Regions from separate parts of the Bacillus arachidis genome, predicted to be linked through region 1. Evidence: predicted binding sites of a transcription regulator. Region 1 holds the regulator's gene; each other region holds the start of a gene.
The links. Region 1 encodes Rex, which represses fermentation and respiration genes when NADH is low (regulators of the CRP and FNR family bind a similar motif). Its sites were predicted from a motif close to TTGTGAAATATTTCACAA; they were not measured.
Positions count from the first base shown of each region.

Region 2: the regulator Rex is predicted to act here: its motif matches at 2,532-2,549, upstream of adhE (bifunctional acetaldehyde-CoA/alcohol dehydrogenase).
Region 3: the regulator Rex is predicted to act here: its motif matches at 1,603-1,620, upstream of QRY57_RS23240 (nitrate reductase subunit alpha).
Region 4: the regulator Rex is predicted to act here: its motif matches at 2,446-2,463, upstream of QRY57_RS24655 (L-lactate dehydrogenase).

Region 1 is NZ_CP127376.1:256,298-260,427, reverse strand. It holds gene groES (co-chaperone GroES) at 1-128, opposite strand, end outside; gene QRY57_RS03145 (CPBP family intramembrane glutamic endopeptidase) at 542-1,285, shown strand; gene QRY57_RS03140 (YdiK family protein) at 1,288-1,482, shown strand; gene QRY57_RS03135 (redox-sensing transcriptional repressor Rex) at 1,508-2,137, opposite strand; gene QRY57_RS03130 (ABC-F family ATP-binding cassette domain-containing protein) at 2,322-4,130, shown strand, end outside.
Region 2 is NZ_CP127376.1:3,854,799-3,858,928, forward strand. It holds gene adhE (bifunctional acetaldehyde-CoA/alcohol dehydrogenase) at 1-2,422, opposite strand, end outside; gene QRY57_RS21560 (bifunctional cystathionine gamma-lyase/homocysteine desulfhydrase) at 2,681-3,814, opposite strand; gene QRY57_RS21565 (O-acetylserine dependent cystathionine beta-synthase) at 3,817-4,130, opposite strand, start outside.
Region 3 is NZ_CP127376.1:4,198,035-4,202,164, forward strand. It holds gene QRY57_RS23230 (NAD(P)H-dependent oxidoreductase) at 5-676, shown strand; gene QRY57_RS23235 (Crp/Fnr family transcriptional regulator) at 844-1,536, shown strand; gene QRY57_RS23240 (nitrate reductase subunit alpha) at 1,751-4,130, shown strand, end outside.
Region 4 is NZ_CP127376.1:4,441,577-4,445,706, forward strand. It holds gene QRY57_RS24645 (phosphatase PAP2 family protein) at 1-295, shown strand, start outside; gene QRY57_RS24650 (PTS sugar transporter subunit IIC) at 375-1,388, opposite strand; gene QRY57_RS24655 (L-lactate dehydrogenase) at 1,409-2,359, opposite strand; gene QRY57_RS24660 (spore coat protein) at 2,613-2,861, opposite strand; gene QRY57_RS24665 (hypothetical protein) at 2,875-3,060, opposite strand; gene QRY57_RS24670 (acyl-CoA dehydrogenase FadE) at 3,383-4,130, opposite strand, start outside.

The sequences.
Region 1 (4,130 bases):
CCTACTGCAATAACTTTACCCTCTTGTGGTTTTTCTTTTGCAGTGTCTGGTAATACAATACCACTTGCTGTTTTTTCTTCTGCTTGAACAAGCTCAATTACAACGCGATCACCTAATGGCTTTAGCATGAACAATTACCTCCTCATTTGTCTATGTAAATTTTCTTTATTAGCACTCAAGTTCCCCGAGTGCTAACACACTTATAATAATAAATAATCTAATTTTCTTTTGCAAGTAAAAAAATCATAATTTTTTCGCAAATTGTGATATAAACTTTTTCTATGCAACAATAACAGAAATAATTCTAAAAAAGCCTTTTGTATATGAATCAGCTTTTCCACTTACCGTATGTTACAATATGAAAGATGCCATAAGTTATTTTCTCTATAGGTACAGCTTTTTCCTGTCTCCTATTTCACTTTCGATGAAAGATTTACAAAAAAATAATAATAGAGACCGTTATTATGTATCCATGGCTGGATACTTACATGTTATCCTGCCTTATCTCATAAACTAGAGTTAGAAAGGATGGTTAACCAATTTGAAAAAACAATATTGGTGGATTATAGTTACATATATTCTGATGCAATTATCAGGTATCATCGGATTACCGCTTCTTGCAAAAACCGGATTTTATAATAATAGCGGTTTAACACGAGATGAAAAAATACAAATCATGACTGGTCATTGGGCAATTATTAGCTTTTTCATTGCGCTATGTGTTGTCCTTTGGCTATTACGAACAGATATTCGCGAAAGCCGTTTCGACACAACACGTTCCAGTGTTCCTGCCACAATTGGTTGGATTTTTATTGGTTTCTTTTTAGCTTTCTTTTCTCAAACAATTGCAGGCACAATCGAAATGCGTTTATTAGGCATTAAACCTGGTTCTGAAAACACAGCTCGCTTAATGGAAATTGCAAGAACTACTCCTTGGTTCCTTATTGTTATATCGATAATGGGGCCCATTTTAGAGGAAATTGTCTTTAGAAAAATTTTATTTGGTACATTGTATAAGAGATTCAACTTCTTTATCGCTGCTATTATTAGCTCACTTGTATTCGCAGCAATTCACTTTGATTTTACACATCTATTGGTATACACTGCTATGGGGCTTGTATTCGCCTTTTTATATGTAAAAACAAAACGCATTATCGTTCCTATTATGGCACATGTTGCAATGAATACGATGGTTGCATTAGCTCAAGTTATGATAAGTAACGAACAAATACAGGAAATGATTAAAGAAGCAGAAAAAATGCAAGGATTTATCGGAGGATTTTAAATATGAGAAATTCACCATTGTTCATGGCAGCACTGTATTTCCTTCTTGGGTGCGTCTTTACACGTTTCGCAATTACGAACGTTACAGATACAATCTGGAACTTTGGGACACTGCTGTTTGCTGCTATGGCAACAATTGACTTTAATTTGGCGCTTCGACTTATCTTAGTCAAATTTACAAAGAAAAAGCCACAATAAAACGCAGAGGGAATCCCTCTGCGTTTTATTGTGGATAATTTTTCAAAAAATAAACTAGTGTTTGTAATTCTACAGCTAAATCAATATGATGAATTCTTATATTTTCTGAAACATTTAATCGTGCTGGTGTAAAATTTAAAATTCCGTGTATATTTGTTTCGGCCAATCGATCTGCTACAGCTTGTGCAACGGTAGCGGGTACTGTTAATATTGCCACTTGTATATCACTTGTTAGATGCTCTTCTAATTCATCTAAATGATATACAGGAATTCCTCCGATTTCTTTTCCAACTTTCTCTTCATTGACATCAAAAGCCATTTCAATCTTTGTATTATTATTTTTCGTGAAATTGTAATGTAAGAAAGCGGTCCCTAAATTACCTACTCCAATAAGTGCTACACGTGTTATATCATCTTGATCGAGCGTTTCACGGAAAAATGATAGTAAATAATTCACATTATATCCGTATCCCTTTTTTCCTAACGCTCCAAAATATGAAAAGTCTCTTCGAATCGTTGCTGAGTCTACTTTGACAGCTTCACTCAATTCCGCTGATGAAACACGTTGCTTACCAGAAAGAGATAAGTTTTGGATAAATCGATAGTATAGAGGCAATCGTTTGGCAGTGGCCTGTGGAATCTTTTGCTGATCCATGTAACCTCTCCTCTCTTCCTATCTTTGTTCATATGATTGAAACAAATACAGAAGTTTAGCACTTATGACTTTCCTTGTATAATAGAGAGAAGACTTCTCTCTTTATTTTAAACTATACACTATTTTTAGTATGATTGAGAAATATAAACATGGCAAAGTTAAGAAATTATTTGAGGTGAAAACATTGATTTTATTACAAGTGAATGGGCTTTCAAAATTATACGGTGCTGAAACAATTCTTGCAAACATTAAATTGGAGGTTCAAACAAGAGATCGTATTGCACTCGTTGGTCGAAATGGTGCTGGAAAATCTACATTGTTAAAAATAATCGCTGGAGAGTTATCTCATGATGGCGGTGAAATGATAAAACCAAAAGATGTTTCAATTGGTTATTTGGCTCAAAATACCGGTCTTGAAACTTCCTTAACAATTTGGGATGAAATGCTCACTGTCTTTACACATCTACAGCAAATGGAGACAAAACTTCGAAGGTTAGAACAGGAAATGGGTAAAGAAGAGAACTTTTCAAATGCTACTTCGTACGAAAGATTACTCGCTGATTATGATCAATTGCAGTTAGACTACAAAGATCAGGGCGGTTATCAATATGAAGCTGATATTCGCTCCATTTTGAGTGGACTCGGTTTTCCAGTTGAAACACATCAAACAACGATTTCTACGTTAAGTGGTGGCCAAAAAACAAGACTTGCTCTTGGGAAACTACTATTAACCAAACCAGATTTACTCATCTTGGACGAACCGACAAACCATTTAGATATCGATACATTAACATGGCTTGAACAATATTTACAAGGCTACCCTGGAGCTATTTTAATCGTTTCTCATGATCGCTACTTTTTAGACAAGCTTGTCACACAAGTATATGAAATTTCTAATAAGGAAAGCAGACGATATGTTGGTAACTACAGTAAATATTTAGACTTAAAAGCCGCACTATATGAACAGGAAATGAAGCGTTACGAAAAACAACAAGAGGAAATTGCTAAGCTAGAAGACTTTGTCCAAAAAAACATTGCTCGTGCATCTACAACAAAACGTGCACAAAGTCGTCAGAAACAATTAGATCGAATGGAATTACTAACCAGGCCATTAAGTGACTCTAAGTCTGCATCCTTCCACTTTGATATCGAAAAGCAAAGCGGAAACGACGTATTACAAGTAAAAGATGTTTCAATTGGATATGACGAAGAACCGATTATTGGGCATGTAAATATGCGTTTGACCCGAGGGGATAGTGTCGCACTAGTCGGTCCAAACGGTATCGGAAAATCTACATTATTAAAATCGATTGTGAATAAATTGAAGGCGTTAAGCGGTGAAATTTCTTTCGGTTCAAATGTATCTATTGGATATTATGATCAAGAACAGGCAAACTTAACATCATCTAAGCGTGTTTTAAACGAACTATGGGACGATTATCCGTTAGAACCAGAAAAAGAAATTCGCACTATACTCGGTAACTTTTTATTCACAGGGGACGATGTATTAAAACCTGTATCTTCCTTAAGTGGTGGCCAAAAAGCTCGATTAGCTCTAGCAAAATTGATGATGCAAAAATCTAATTTACTGATTCTCGATGAGCCAACAAATCATCTTGATTTAAATAGTAAAGAGATTTTAGAAAATGCCTTGATTGATTATCCAGGAACTCTTTTATTCGTTTCTCATGATCGTTATTTTATTAACCGTGTCACAACTACAGTTGTTGAGTTATCAACAGATGGTGCACAAGAATATTTAGGTGACTATGACTACTATATTGAAAAGAAAAATGAAATGATTGAGCGTGCGGAATTCGAACAACAAGAAGAGGATACACCAATCCAAAAGAATATTGCTCAAGAAAAATTAAATTATCTTGAAGAAAAAGAACGTAAGAAGTTGGAGCGCCAACGTATACGGAAAATTGAAGACATTGAACAAAACATCGCAAAGTTAGAAGAGGAAATTGCAACATTAGAAGAAGAACTT
Region 2 (4,130 bases), 1.3 Mb from region 1:
CAAGAGCAATAATCGCTTGTACGAGTGATTCTACGCCTTCTTCTACTGTGCTCGCTGGAAGTCCAAGCATTCTTGCGATATGGGCATAACGTTCGTCAGCAACAAAGTGCTCATATTTTGGGAATAATGCATGTTTTCTTGGTTTGATTGCATTATAACGAATAACATGTGGCATTAAGATTGCGTTGGCACGTCCGTGCGGAATATGAAATTCCGGACCAATTTTATGCGCCAAACTATGATTAATGCCAAGGAACGCATTGGCAAACGCCATTCCAGCAATCGCAGAAGCGTTATGCATTTTCTCACGCGCCTCTTCGTCTTTGCCATCTTTATATGCTCTCGGTAAATATTTGAATACAAGATCAATCGCTTTTAATGCTAAACCATCTGTATAATCATTTGCCATAATAGACACGTATGCTTCAATTGCATGCGTTAATACATCCATGCCAGTGTCTGCAGTTACATGCGGTGGCACTGTCATGACAAATTGCGGATCGACAATCGCTACATCTGGCGTTAATTCATAATCAGCTAACGGATATTTTATATTATTCTTCTTATCTGTAATAACCGCAAATGGCGTCACTTCTGACCCTGTTCCTGATGTTGTTGGAATCGCAACAAACTGCGCTTTGTTCCCAAGCTTCGGATATTTACATGTACGTTTTCTTATATCTAAAAACTTTTGCTTTATTCCAAAGAATGTTGTTTCTGGATGCTCATAGAAGAGCCACATTCCTTTTGCTGCATCCATTGCCGATCCACCACCAAGGGCGATAATCACATCTGGCTTGAAACTCCTCATCATTTCAGCACCTTTAAATACAGTTTCATCTGATGGATCTGGCTCTACTTCAAAGAATACCTCCACCTTCACATCATTTGTATGTTTACGTAAATAGTGCGTTACTGTATCCACATAACCAAGCTCGACCATTCCAGGATCCGTTACAATAAATGCGCGTGAAATATTTGGCATATTTGCTAAATACCCTGTCGCATGTTTTTCAAAATAAATTTTAGGTGGTAATTTGAACCACTGCAAATTCTTTTTTCTACTTGCAAGTCTTTTTATATTTAATAGATGCGTTGCCGTTACGTTTTGAGAAACTGAGTTCTTTCCATATGAACCACATCCAAGTGTGAGTGATGGAATAAATGCATTATATATATCACCAATTCCACCTTGTGATGACGGTGCGTTTACAATGAGACGGCACGCTTTCATACGTAAACCAAATTGTTTTTGCACTTCTTTATTTGTCGAATGAATAACCGCTGAATGACCTAAGCCGCCTAATTCTAACATTCCCTCGCAATATGTGAATCCTTCTTCAAGTGAATTTGCTTTTACACAAGCAAGTACTGGACTTAATTTCTCACGAGATAGTGGATAATCAGCACCTACACCTTTAATTTCAGCAACGAGCATTTTTGTATCTTCTGGCACTGTAATTCCGACTAATGCTGCAATATAATACGCTGATTTTCCGACGATATCACTATTTACTGCACATGTATTTTCATTAATAACAAGCTTCTCTAATTTTTTACGCTCATCTTCTGTCACAAAGTAACAATTATTTGCTATCATTTCTTCTTTCACATCATTGTAAATTTCTTTGTCTACAATGATCGCTTGTTCAGAAGCACAAATCATACCGTTATCAAAAGTTTTTGATAAAATCAAATCATTTACAGCACGTTTTACATGCGCTGATTTCTCTATATAACAAGGTACGTTTCCTGGTCCTACGCCAAGAGCTGGTTTACCAGTAGAATATGCTGATTTCACCATTCCTGCACCCCCAGTTGCTAACACAAGCGCAACCCCTTCATGATTCATTAATTGCTTTGTTGCCTCAACAGAAGGTTTTTTGATCCATTGGATACAATTCTTTGGTGCCCCCGCCTTCACTGCCGCATCACGTAACGTTTTTGCTGCTGCAATCGAACAATTTTGTGCAGAAGGATGAAATGCGAAAATAATTGGATTTCTTGTTTTCATTGCGATTAACGCTTTAAACATCGTTGTCGAAGTTGGATTCGTTACTGGTGTTACCCCAGCAACTACACCGACTGGCTCTGCAATTTCGATCACTTCTTCATGAGGATCCTCATGAATGATTCCTACTGTTTTGTCTTTTTTCATACTATGCCAAATATATTCAGTGGCAAATATATTTTTGATGCATTTGTCTTCATATACACCACGCCCGGTTTCTTCAACAGCCATTTTTGCAAGTGGCATATGTTGATCTACACCCGCAAGTGCCATTTCATGTACAATGTTGTCAATTTGCTCTTGTGTAAAATCCTCTAATGCTTGTAAAGCTGCCTGACCGTTCTTTACCAACGTATCAATCATTTCTGTTACTTCTTGCATTTCATTTACAACTTTCTCTTTGACTACCATGTGAATTCCTCCAATTCCGCTATATGGACTTTAATTGTCCCTCAGGGTCTCTAAAAGTCCCATTTAGCATAAAAAAATAGAATTACTTTCCCTACATGAATTCCATTGTTTGTGAAATATTTCACAAGTCTATGTGTGAAGCATCATTTCATGATTTTACTATACACGAAATATTTTTAATTGTGTGTGTCTAATTTGTGAAAAGTTTCACAAATTATTTTTTTAAAAAGCACTGCCTTTTTTTAGCAGTGCTTTTTATTATGCTAATGCTTGCGCTAAATCTTCAATTAGATCTTCACCATCTTCAATACCCACAGATATACGAATTAATGTATCCGTAATTCCTAATTCTTTACGGCGATCTGCTGGGATAGATGCGTGAGTCATTTGTGCTGGAATAGAAATTAAGCTTTCTACTGCCCCTAAACTTTCAGCAAGTGTAAAATACTGCAGTTTCTCAAGTACTTTATTTAGCGTTTCTTCACTATCTACATCAAATGAAATAATTGCACCGTATCCATTCGCTTGTTCAGTTGCTAATGCATGATTTGGATGTGATCCAAGGCCTGGATAGTATACTTTATTAACTTTTGGATGATTATTTAAAAACCCAGCAATCGCGCGTGAATTTGTTTCATGTTCTTCCATACGGACTCCTAATGTTTTTAAACCACGAAGTAGTAAGAAACTGTCTTGTGGTCCAAGAATGCCCCCTGTTGAGTTTTGAACGAAATGAAGGTCTTCTGCTAATTGCGCGCTATTTACAACAACTAATCCAGCAACAACGTCACTATGTCCACCTAAATATTTCGTTGCACTGTGAAGTACAATATCTGCACCTAAAGAGATTGGTGACTGCCAGTAAGGCGTCATGAATGTGTTATCAATAATTGTTAATAAACCTTTTTCTTTTGCCAATATAGAAATTTGCTTAATATCTGTAATTTTTAATAGTGGATTTGTTGGCGTTTCTACATAAATTGCTTTCGTATTCGGAAGAATTGCTTCTGCTACTTCATCTAAATTTGTTGTATCTACAAATGTATGTTCAATACCGAAACGATTCAATACTTTTGTAATTACGCGATATGTTCCGCCATATACGTCATCTGTTAAAATGACATGATCTCCTTTTGAGAATAACATAATCGTTGCTGTAATCGCAGCCATTCCTGAACCGAAAGCAAACCCTGCATGACCGTTTTCTAATACGGCAATCATTTCTTCTAGCGCTGCACGTGTCGGGTTTCCTGTACGTGAATATTCGTATCCTTGATGCTTTCCAACTGCTTCTTGTTTGTACGTACTTGTTTGATAAATCGGTACGTTTACAGATCCAGTTGAAGGTTCTCCTATGCGAATACCATGAATTAACTTTGTTTTTGCTCTCATTTTCATTCCCACCCTTTGTATATATCTTTACTTAAGTAACGCTCACTGCTATCTGGAAAAATCGTTACAATATTTGTACCTGGTTTTGCCTTTTCAGCCTCTAATAAGCTTGCATGAAATGCTGCTCCCGAAGAACTGCCAACAAGAAGGCCTTCTTTCTGCGCTAATTCTTTCACACGCCTGAATGCATTTCGATCAGAAATGGTATGAATTTCATCGAAATATGATGATTTTAAAAATGGTGGAATAAATTCAAGACCGATTCCTTCTGTTTCATGTGAACCTGCTTCACCACCATTTAAAATAGATCCTTCTG
Region 3 (4,130 bases), 970 kb from region 1:
TTAAATGAAACCTACAAAAGAAGAAATTTTAAAAGCGTATCAATTTAGACATGCATGTAAAGAATTTGATGTAAATAAAAAAATCCCTGATGAGGATTTTCATTTTATTTTAGAAACTGGTCGTCTTTCTCCAAGTTCATTCGGCTTCGAGCCTTGGAGATTTGTTGTCATTCAAAACCAAGAATTGCGCAACAAACTACTCCCTGTAGCATGGGGTGCACAAAAACAATTACCAACAGCAAGTCACTTTGTCATTATATTAGCTCGTAAAAAAGAAGAGATGATTTATAACTCATCCTATATTTCTAACTTTATGAAAAACATTCAACACCTCCCTGAAGAAGTGATAACGATGAAACGTGGTTTTTATAAAGAATTTCAAGAGTCTGATTTTCAATTACTAGAAAGCGACCGTGCCATGTTTGATTGGGCTTCTAGACAAACCTATATCGCTCTCGGAAATATGATGACTGCCGCTGCCCAAATCGGCATTGATTCTTGTCCTATTGAAGGGTTCAATAAAGAAAAAGTAGAAGCTGTTTTAAAGGAAGAAGGTATTCTTTCAGATGAATCATTCGGTGTTTCTGTTCTAGTTGCTTTCGGTTATCGCGCAGAAGAACCGAAACATGATAAAACTCGTCAATCAATGGATACGATTGTTGAATGGATTAAGTAATGTAAAAGAGTGTCTACAAAAGACACTCTTTTTTCCGCATGAAAGGCAAATTTGTTCACAGCTAAAAATCACTTTATCACTTATAAATAAAAAGAAATTTCTTGCATTTTCACCATGTTTACATCCACAATAAGAAGTAGACTGCTTTAAAAAGAAAGGTGATTGCTGTGACAAACCGTACGGCATTATCAAACGATTTAAAAGAACTCCTTGCATCTGTTGAATATAAAGCACAGATTAATAAAGGACATTATATTTTCCAAGAAGGCGTGGAAGCGAAAGAACTCTATATTATTCACTCTGGAAAAGTACAAATTAGTAAAATTAGCGCTGATGGCCAAGAGTTAACACTTCGCATTTGTTCGAAACACGATATTATTGGAGAATTAACATTATTTACGGAGAATGCAAAATATTTATTGAATTCGAAATGCCTCGAGGATGTTGAGGTTGGCGTCATTAAACGGGATGCTTTAGAAAAGGCATTGCTTCAAAAACCTGCTCTCGCATTTGAATTTATGAAATGGATTAGTGAACATTTACGAAGAATGCAAACAAAATTTCGTGATTTAGTGTTACATGGAAAAAAAGGAGCTCTTTACTCTACACTTATTCGCATGACAAACAGTTATGGCATATTAAAAGAGAATGGCATTCTTATCGATCTACCTTTAACAAACCAAGAGCTTGCGAATTTCTGTGCAACCTCACGTGAAAGTGTAAACCGTATGTTAAATGATTTAAAAAAACAAGGAATTATTTCTATTCATAAGGGAAAGATTACGATTCATAATTTGCAATTTTTAAAATGTGAAATTGCTTGTGAAGATTGTCCTGCCTCTATTTGTAGTATTGAGTAGCCTCTCTATTTGAGATGCTACTCTTTTTTCTTTCTCCTTGATTCTACAAAAAACCTACATTTTGTGATGTGTAAAATATCACACCTTTCCCATAAAATGTTACGAATCTGATTTTTTGACAATCTGTTGAACTGTGATAGATATCACATCTCTGTTTTGCACGCTCTCTTATAGTGAAAGTAAGCAAGAGAGACGCAATAAAGGAGTGAACAGTATGAAAAAGAAACCTTCAGCATTAATGAAACGTTTAAAATATTTTTCTCCAATAGATCGCTATAACGATAATCATACACAAGAAACATACGAAGATCGCGAATGGGAAAATGTGTATAGAAAACGATGGCAACACGATAAAGTAATCCGCTCTACACACGGCGTTAACTGTACTGGCTCTTGTAGTTGGAATATTTACGTAAAAGATGGAATTGTGACTTGGGAAGGTCAAGAACTTAACTACCCATCCACTGGTCCTGATATGCCAGACTTCGAACCAAGGGGATGTCCGCGTGGAGCAAGTTTTTCTTGGTACATCTATAGTCCGCTTCGCGTGAAATATCCATATGTACGCGGTGTTCTTTGGAATATGTGGCAAGAGGAGCTACAAAATCATAAATCACCATTAGACGCTTGGAAAAGTATCGTAGAAAACCCTGAAAAAGCACATACTTACAAGCAGGCACGTGGTAAAGGTGGATTCATCCGTGCAAATTGGGATGAAGTATTACAACTTGTTGCCGCTTCTTTACTTTATACAGTAATCAAGTACGGTCCAGACCGAAACGTTGGTTTCTCACCAATTCCAGCCATGTCAATGCTGAGCCATGCTGCTGGTAGTCGCTTTATGCAGCTTATGGGTGGACCGATGCTTAGCTTCTACGATTGGTACGCTGATTTGCCACCAGCTTCCCCGCAAATTTGGGGTGATCAAACCGACGTACCAGAAAGTAGTGATTGGTATAACTCAGGTTACATTATGACTTGGGGTTCAAACGTACCAATGACAAGAACACCAGATGCCCACTTCTTAGCAGAGGTGCGCTATAAAGGAACGAAAGTTGTTTCCGTAAGCCCTGACTTTGCGGAATCCACAAAATTTGCTGATGACTGGATTAGCGTAAAACAAGGTACAGACGGTGCACTTGCGATGGCAATGGGGCACGTCATCCTACAAGAGTTTTACGTAGATAAACAAGTGGAATACTTCACAAATTACGCAAAACAATATACTGATTTCCCATTCTTTGTCACACTCAAACAACAAGGAGACCAATTCGTTGCAGATCGTTTCTTAAATGCGAATGATATCGGCCGTGAAACAAAACTTGGCGAATGGAAACCTGTTCTTTGGAACGATAACACGAAAGATTTCGCAACACCTCATGGCACAATGGGTTCACGTTGGGATAATGAAAAGAAATGGAACTTGCGTTTAGAAGATGAACAAACAGGCGAAAAAATTGATCCACGTCTTTCCTTACTTGGTATGGAAGATGCAGTGAGAACTGTGCAGATCCCCTACTTCTCTGATGATGGAAACAAAGTATTAGAACGAACAATTCCAGTGAAAAAAATCACTACAGAAGAAGGCGACGTTTTCGTTACAACCGTGTACGACTTAACGTTAGCAAACTACGGTGTTAATCGCGGACTTGGCGGGCAGGAACCGAAAGATTTCAATGATGATGTTCCATTTACACCAGCATGGCAAGAAAAAATGACTGGAGTAAAGCGAGAACTTATTATTCAAATCGCTCGCGAGTTTGCTCAAAATGCCGTTGATACAAACGGTCGCTCGATGATTATTGTCGGCGCTGGTATTAACCATTGGTTTAACTCTGATACGATTTACCGTGCGGTTCTAAACCTTGTTCTTCTCGTTGGTGCACAAGGTGTAAACGGCGGTGGTTGGGCGCATTATGTTGGGCAAGAAAAGCTACGACCAGCAGAAGGTTGGCAAACTATCGCAATGGCAAAAGACTGGCAAGGTCCGCCGAAACTACAAAACGGTACATCCTTCTTCTATTTCGTAACAGATCAATGGCGTTATGAAGATACACCAGTCGGACATTTAGCATCGCCAGTTGTCGGTAACTCACGCTATCAACATCACGGTGATTACAATGTGTTAGCTGCTCGCCTTGGCTGGCTACCTTCGTATCCAACGTTCGAGAAAAACGGAATTGAAATTTATAAAGAAGCTGTCGCTAGTGGCGCAACAACACAGGAAGAAATCGGGAAATACGTTGCGCAGAAGCTAAAAGATAAAGAATTGAAATTTGCCATTGAAGACCCTGATAACAAAAATAACTTCCCGCGCAACTTATTCGTATGGCGCGCAAACTTAATTTCAAGTTCCGGTAAAGGACACGAATATTTCTTAAAACATTTATTAGGTACAACAAACGGATTAATGAATGACGATAGCGATTCATTACGACCAGAAGAAATAAAATGGCATGAGGAAGCACCTGAAGGAAAGCTTGATCTACTAATCAACTTAGATTTCCGTATGGCTGGAACAGCACTTTATTCTGATATCGTTTTACCTGCTTCAACTTGGTATGAAAAACACGATTTAAGCAGTACAGATATGC
Region 4 (4,130 bases), 730 kb from region 1:
TATTTATAGTATTGATCAACCTGTAAACTGTTTCCCTAGCATCCACGTTCTCACAACATTTGTCATTATGTTAGCTGCTTATAAGCGAAGAGAGCAGCATAAGTGGGAATATTGGATTCTTACGTTCTTTGGTACACTCATTATTTTATCGACATTATTCACAAAACAGCATGCCTTCTTAGATGCAGTTTCTGGCATGGCATTGGCGAGCACATTGTACCTCGGTGTGCAATTATTATTAGTTAACAGAAAAGAAACTGTTACAATCCCAGTAAAACAAACCTATAAAATGTAACAAAAAAGCAGACTGTGGCTTCTTCAGTCTGCTTTTATCTATATAAAGGAGATTTTCAATGTAATATGTTGTTTGGCAATTAAGATTGTGGCACAGTCATATCGCCTGAATGAATTCGGCCTGCTCTTTTTAGCGCAATGTAAATGATATAAGAAACAGCTACTGGAATTACAATGTAAGTGATAACCATCGCTGGTACAACATCAAATCCTTGGCTGGAAATTAAATTAATTGGTGCAATCAAAGAACTTAATCCAAGACCTGCAATTTCTTTACCTGCTTCCAAGTGAAAAATTAGTGCAGATACAGGACCCACAATGGCGCTGGCAACGACAGTTGGGACGAGAATCATTGGATTTTTAGTAATGTTCGGCAACTGTACTTTCGGAGTACAAAGCGCTTGTGCTAAAATACCACCCAAATTGTTTTCTTTTGCTGAGATAACAGAGAATCCGATAAATTGAGCTACACATCCTGCAAGTGCTGCACCGCCTGCAACACCGTCTAGGCTAAGCGCAATTGCTAAAGCAGCTGATGATGCTGGAGAAATAAGTAATAGTCCCCAAACAACTGAAAGTACAATAGAAGCAATAAATGGGCTACCAGCTGAGCTATCTTTAATAAACGCTCCAACTATATTTAAAACAGGGCTAATATTTTGGGCTAACCAAATACCAACTATGCCTGAGCCTAGTATTGCCACAAATGGAACGAGCATCATATCTAAAGCAGTTTTCCCGCTTAATCGTTTACCGATATAAACCGCTAGAGTTGCTGTTAATAATGCACCGATCGGTTCACCAGTTTTAATGATTAGACCAGCTTCAGTAATCGAAATCGATCCTGCCCCAATAGCCCCGGCAACCATCGCTGAGAAAATGACAAGTCCGTTTGCTCCAAGCATGAAAGCAATCCCTGCTCCAATTGCTGGTGCCATAAGTGATTTCGCGACAACACCAATTGTAATTAACATCGGAATATCAACAATTCTTCCTATATTTTCTATCAGTAAACCAATTCCAAGTGATACGAAAATACCTTGTGCAATTCCGGCAGAACCTTTAAAAACACGAGACATTATATAGTCCTTCATCTGTTTCACCTTCTCCTAGTTTAGTAACCGATTGTTTTCATATAGTCACGTAAAATATCATTTGATTGTGCAAATCGGCTTTCCTCGGCTTCTGTTAAGTTTAGTTCAACGACTTCTTTCACACCATCTCTTGTAATAATTGCTGGTACACCTGTGCAAATATTATATTCACCATACTCACCATCTAAAATGGCTGAAACAGCGATTACACAATGATCATCATTAAAGATAGAGCGTGCGATATAAGCTAGTGAATTCCCAATACCGTAATAAGTAGTTCCTTTACGTTTATAAATTTCCCAACCAGCTTTAGCAGTTTTCTCAACAATTTCATCTAAATCAATTTCGCCGAAACGCTCTTTTTGTTCATCTAAAATTTGCAAGATTGGTTTCCCGCCGACTGTAACATGAGACCAAGCAACCATTTGAGAGTCACCATGCTCACCTAATGAATAACCGTGAATACTACGAGGATCCACTTCAAGCATTTCAGATAAAATTGTTCTCAAGCGTGAAGAGTCTAAAGATGTTCCTGTACCAACCACACGGTTTCTTGGTAAACCAGACACTTTCCAAACTTGATAAGTAATAATATCAACTGGATTTGATGCGATTAAGAAGATGCCATCAAATCCACTTGCCATTACACCTTCTACAACACTTTCCATAATCTTCGCGCTTGCTCCTAAAGTATCCAAGCGACTTTGTCCTGGTTTTGGAGCTGGACCTGCTGTAATAATAACAATGTCCATATCTTTGCAGTCTTCATAAGTACCTGCATATACTTTTGTTCTTGTATTTGTAAAGTTAATGCAGTGTGATAAATCCATCGCTTCTCCAACTGCACGTTCATAATTTATATCAATTAATGCTAGTTCTTCACAGATACCTTGATTCACAATTGAATATGCGCAGCTTGATCCAACTAATCCAGTGCCAATAATTGCGATTTTTCTTGTGTTTCTATTCATAAGAACCTCTCCTAAATCATTATGTAATGTTTTTGTTCTTTACACTTTTTATTATAGAGATTCGCACTATAGAAACCATGGATACTTTGTGAAATATTGAACAATCTTTTTGTACTTTTTGTGACATACCCTAAAAAATTTTCGTCATATTTGTTACAACTAGAAAAATATTTCACACATATGTATTGATATATACAAATACGAAAAAGCGAGTGAATGATCATCTGATATTCACTCGCTTTTTCGTATTTTATTATTGTGCATTTAGCTGACTTTTCAATTGCTGAACAACCATTGGATTCGCAGGAGCAGCTGGTTGATAATAATTTTTTTGCTTCGCATATTCATATACCTTACGTTGCCTTAATTCATCTTGATTTCGAATGTGAATCAACGTTTGATGTAACTGTGCGTTATCCGATTGCGCTATGTAATTCGCATAACCCGTTAAACTAGCATTTAACTCCGCTAAATAATCGTTCACCATATCTTTTTCATTCATAGTCTATACACTCCTAACCTAAAAAGGACATTAATTGTTGTCTTGTATTTCTTGCCGCTTGTGCATCTTGCTGTAGCATTTGCTTCAATTGAGGATCTGTACACTGCTGCGCATACTGATCTAATTTATTCGCAACTGTCGCATGCCCTCCAATAATATGACGTAAATTTTCAAGCTCAAGCTCTGTTAAATTTGGCATAATAAAACCCTTCCTTTCTTTGTTCATTCACCATTTAGTATCTATTAATTTTGGGATTGTATGCATGTGAAGTGATGACATAAAATGATGATTCACTAAAAAAAGATGAATGATCACATTCACCTTTTACTTAAAAAATCATAGTCATTTTAGCAAGCTTTTCTTACAAAGATAGTATTGTAAGAACACTTTATCCGAAGTTGATTTAGATGATCGTGTTTATGCGTATATTGATACGATTAATCCAGATATCGATTTTATACAGCGATTACTCACAAAAAAATCCGACAGCCCTTATAGGGTTGCCGGATTCTCAAAACAATTAAACTGTATAACGCTCATCCTCTAATACTTTCGCAGCAATTTCACGCTTCTTCGGAATTACGTTAAGCGGTGTATGACGAGTTAATTTGCGAAGCGCTGATAACATCATGCGCAGCATATCACCGTTTTCAACTGCGATAATTGTTTCTTTCGCATCTGCTTCAATTTGGTTGAAAGCTTCTTGGCAGAATACTTCAGTGTATAATACTTTTTGTTTATTCTTTTCAAGACCAGTTGCTTTGATTGCTTTTTCTGTACGAAGAACAGCAGACTCCATTGCGTATAAATTGTTTACGATATCTGCAATGTTAACAAGAACTTCTTGTTCTTTATCTAATGCTTTACCGTATTTTTGGGCAGCTAATCCAGCTACCATTAAGCCGATTTTCTTCGCGTTATTTACTAAATATTTTTGAAGTGCTAATGGCTCATCGCCTACTTCTTCTGGCATCATCATCATTAACTCTTCTTGTAATTTTTGTGCCTTTTGAAGAAGCGGTAATTCACCTTTCATTGCTTTACGTAAGAACGTACCTGGTACGATTAAGCGGTTAATTTCGTTCGTACCTTCGAAAATACGGTTAATACGAGAGTCGCGGTACATTCTTTCAATTTCGTACTCTGCCATAAATCCGTAACCACCATGAATTTGAACACCTTCGTCTACTACGTAGTCTAATACTTCAGAACCGAATACTTTATTTAAAGAGCACTCAATTGCATATTCAGCAATTGAAGCTGCAACA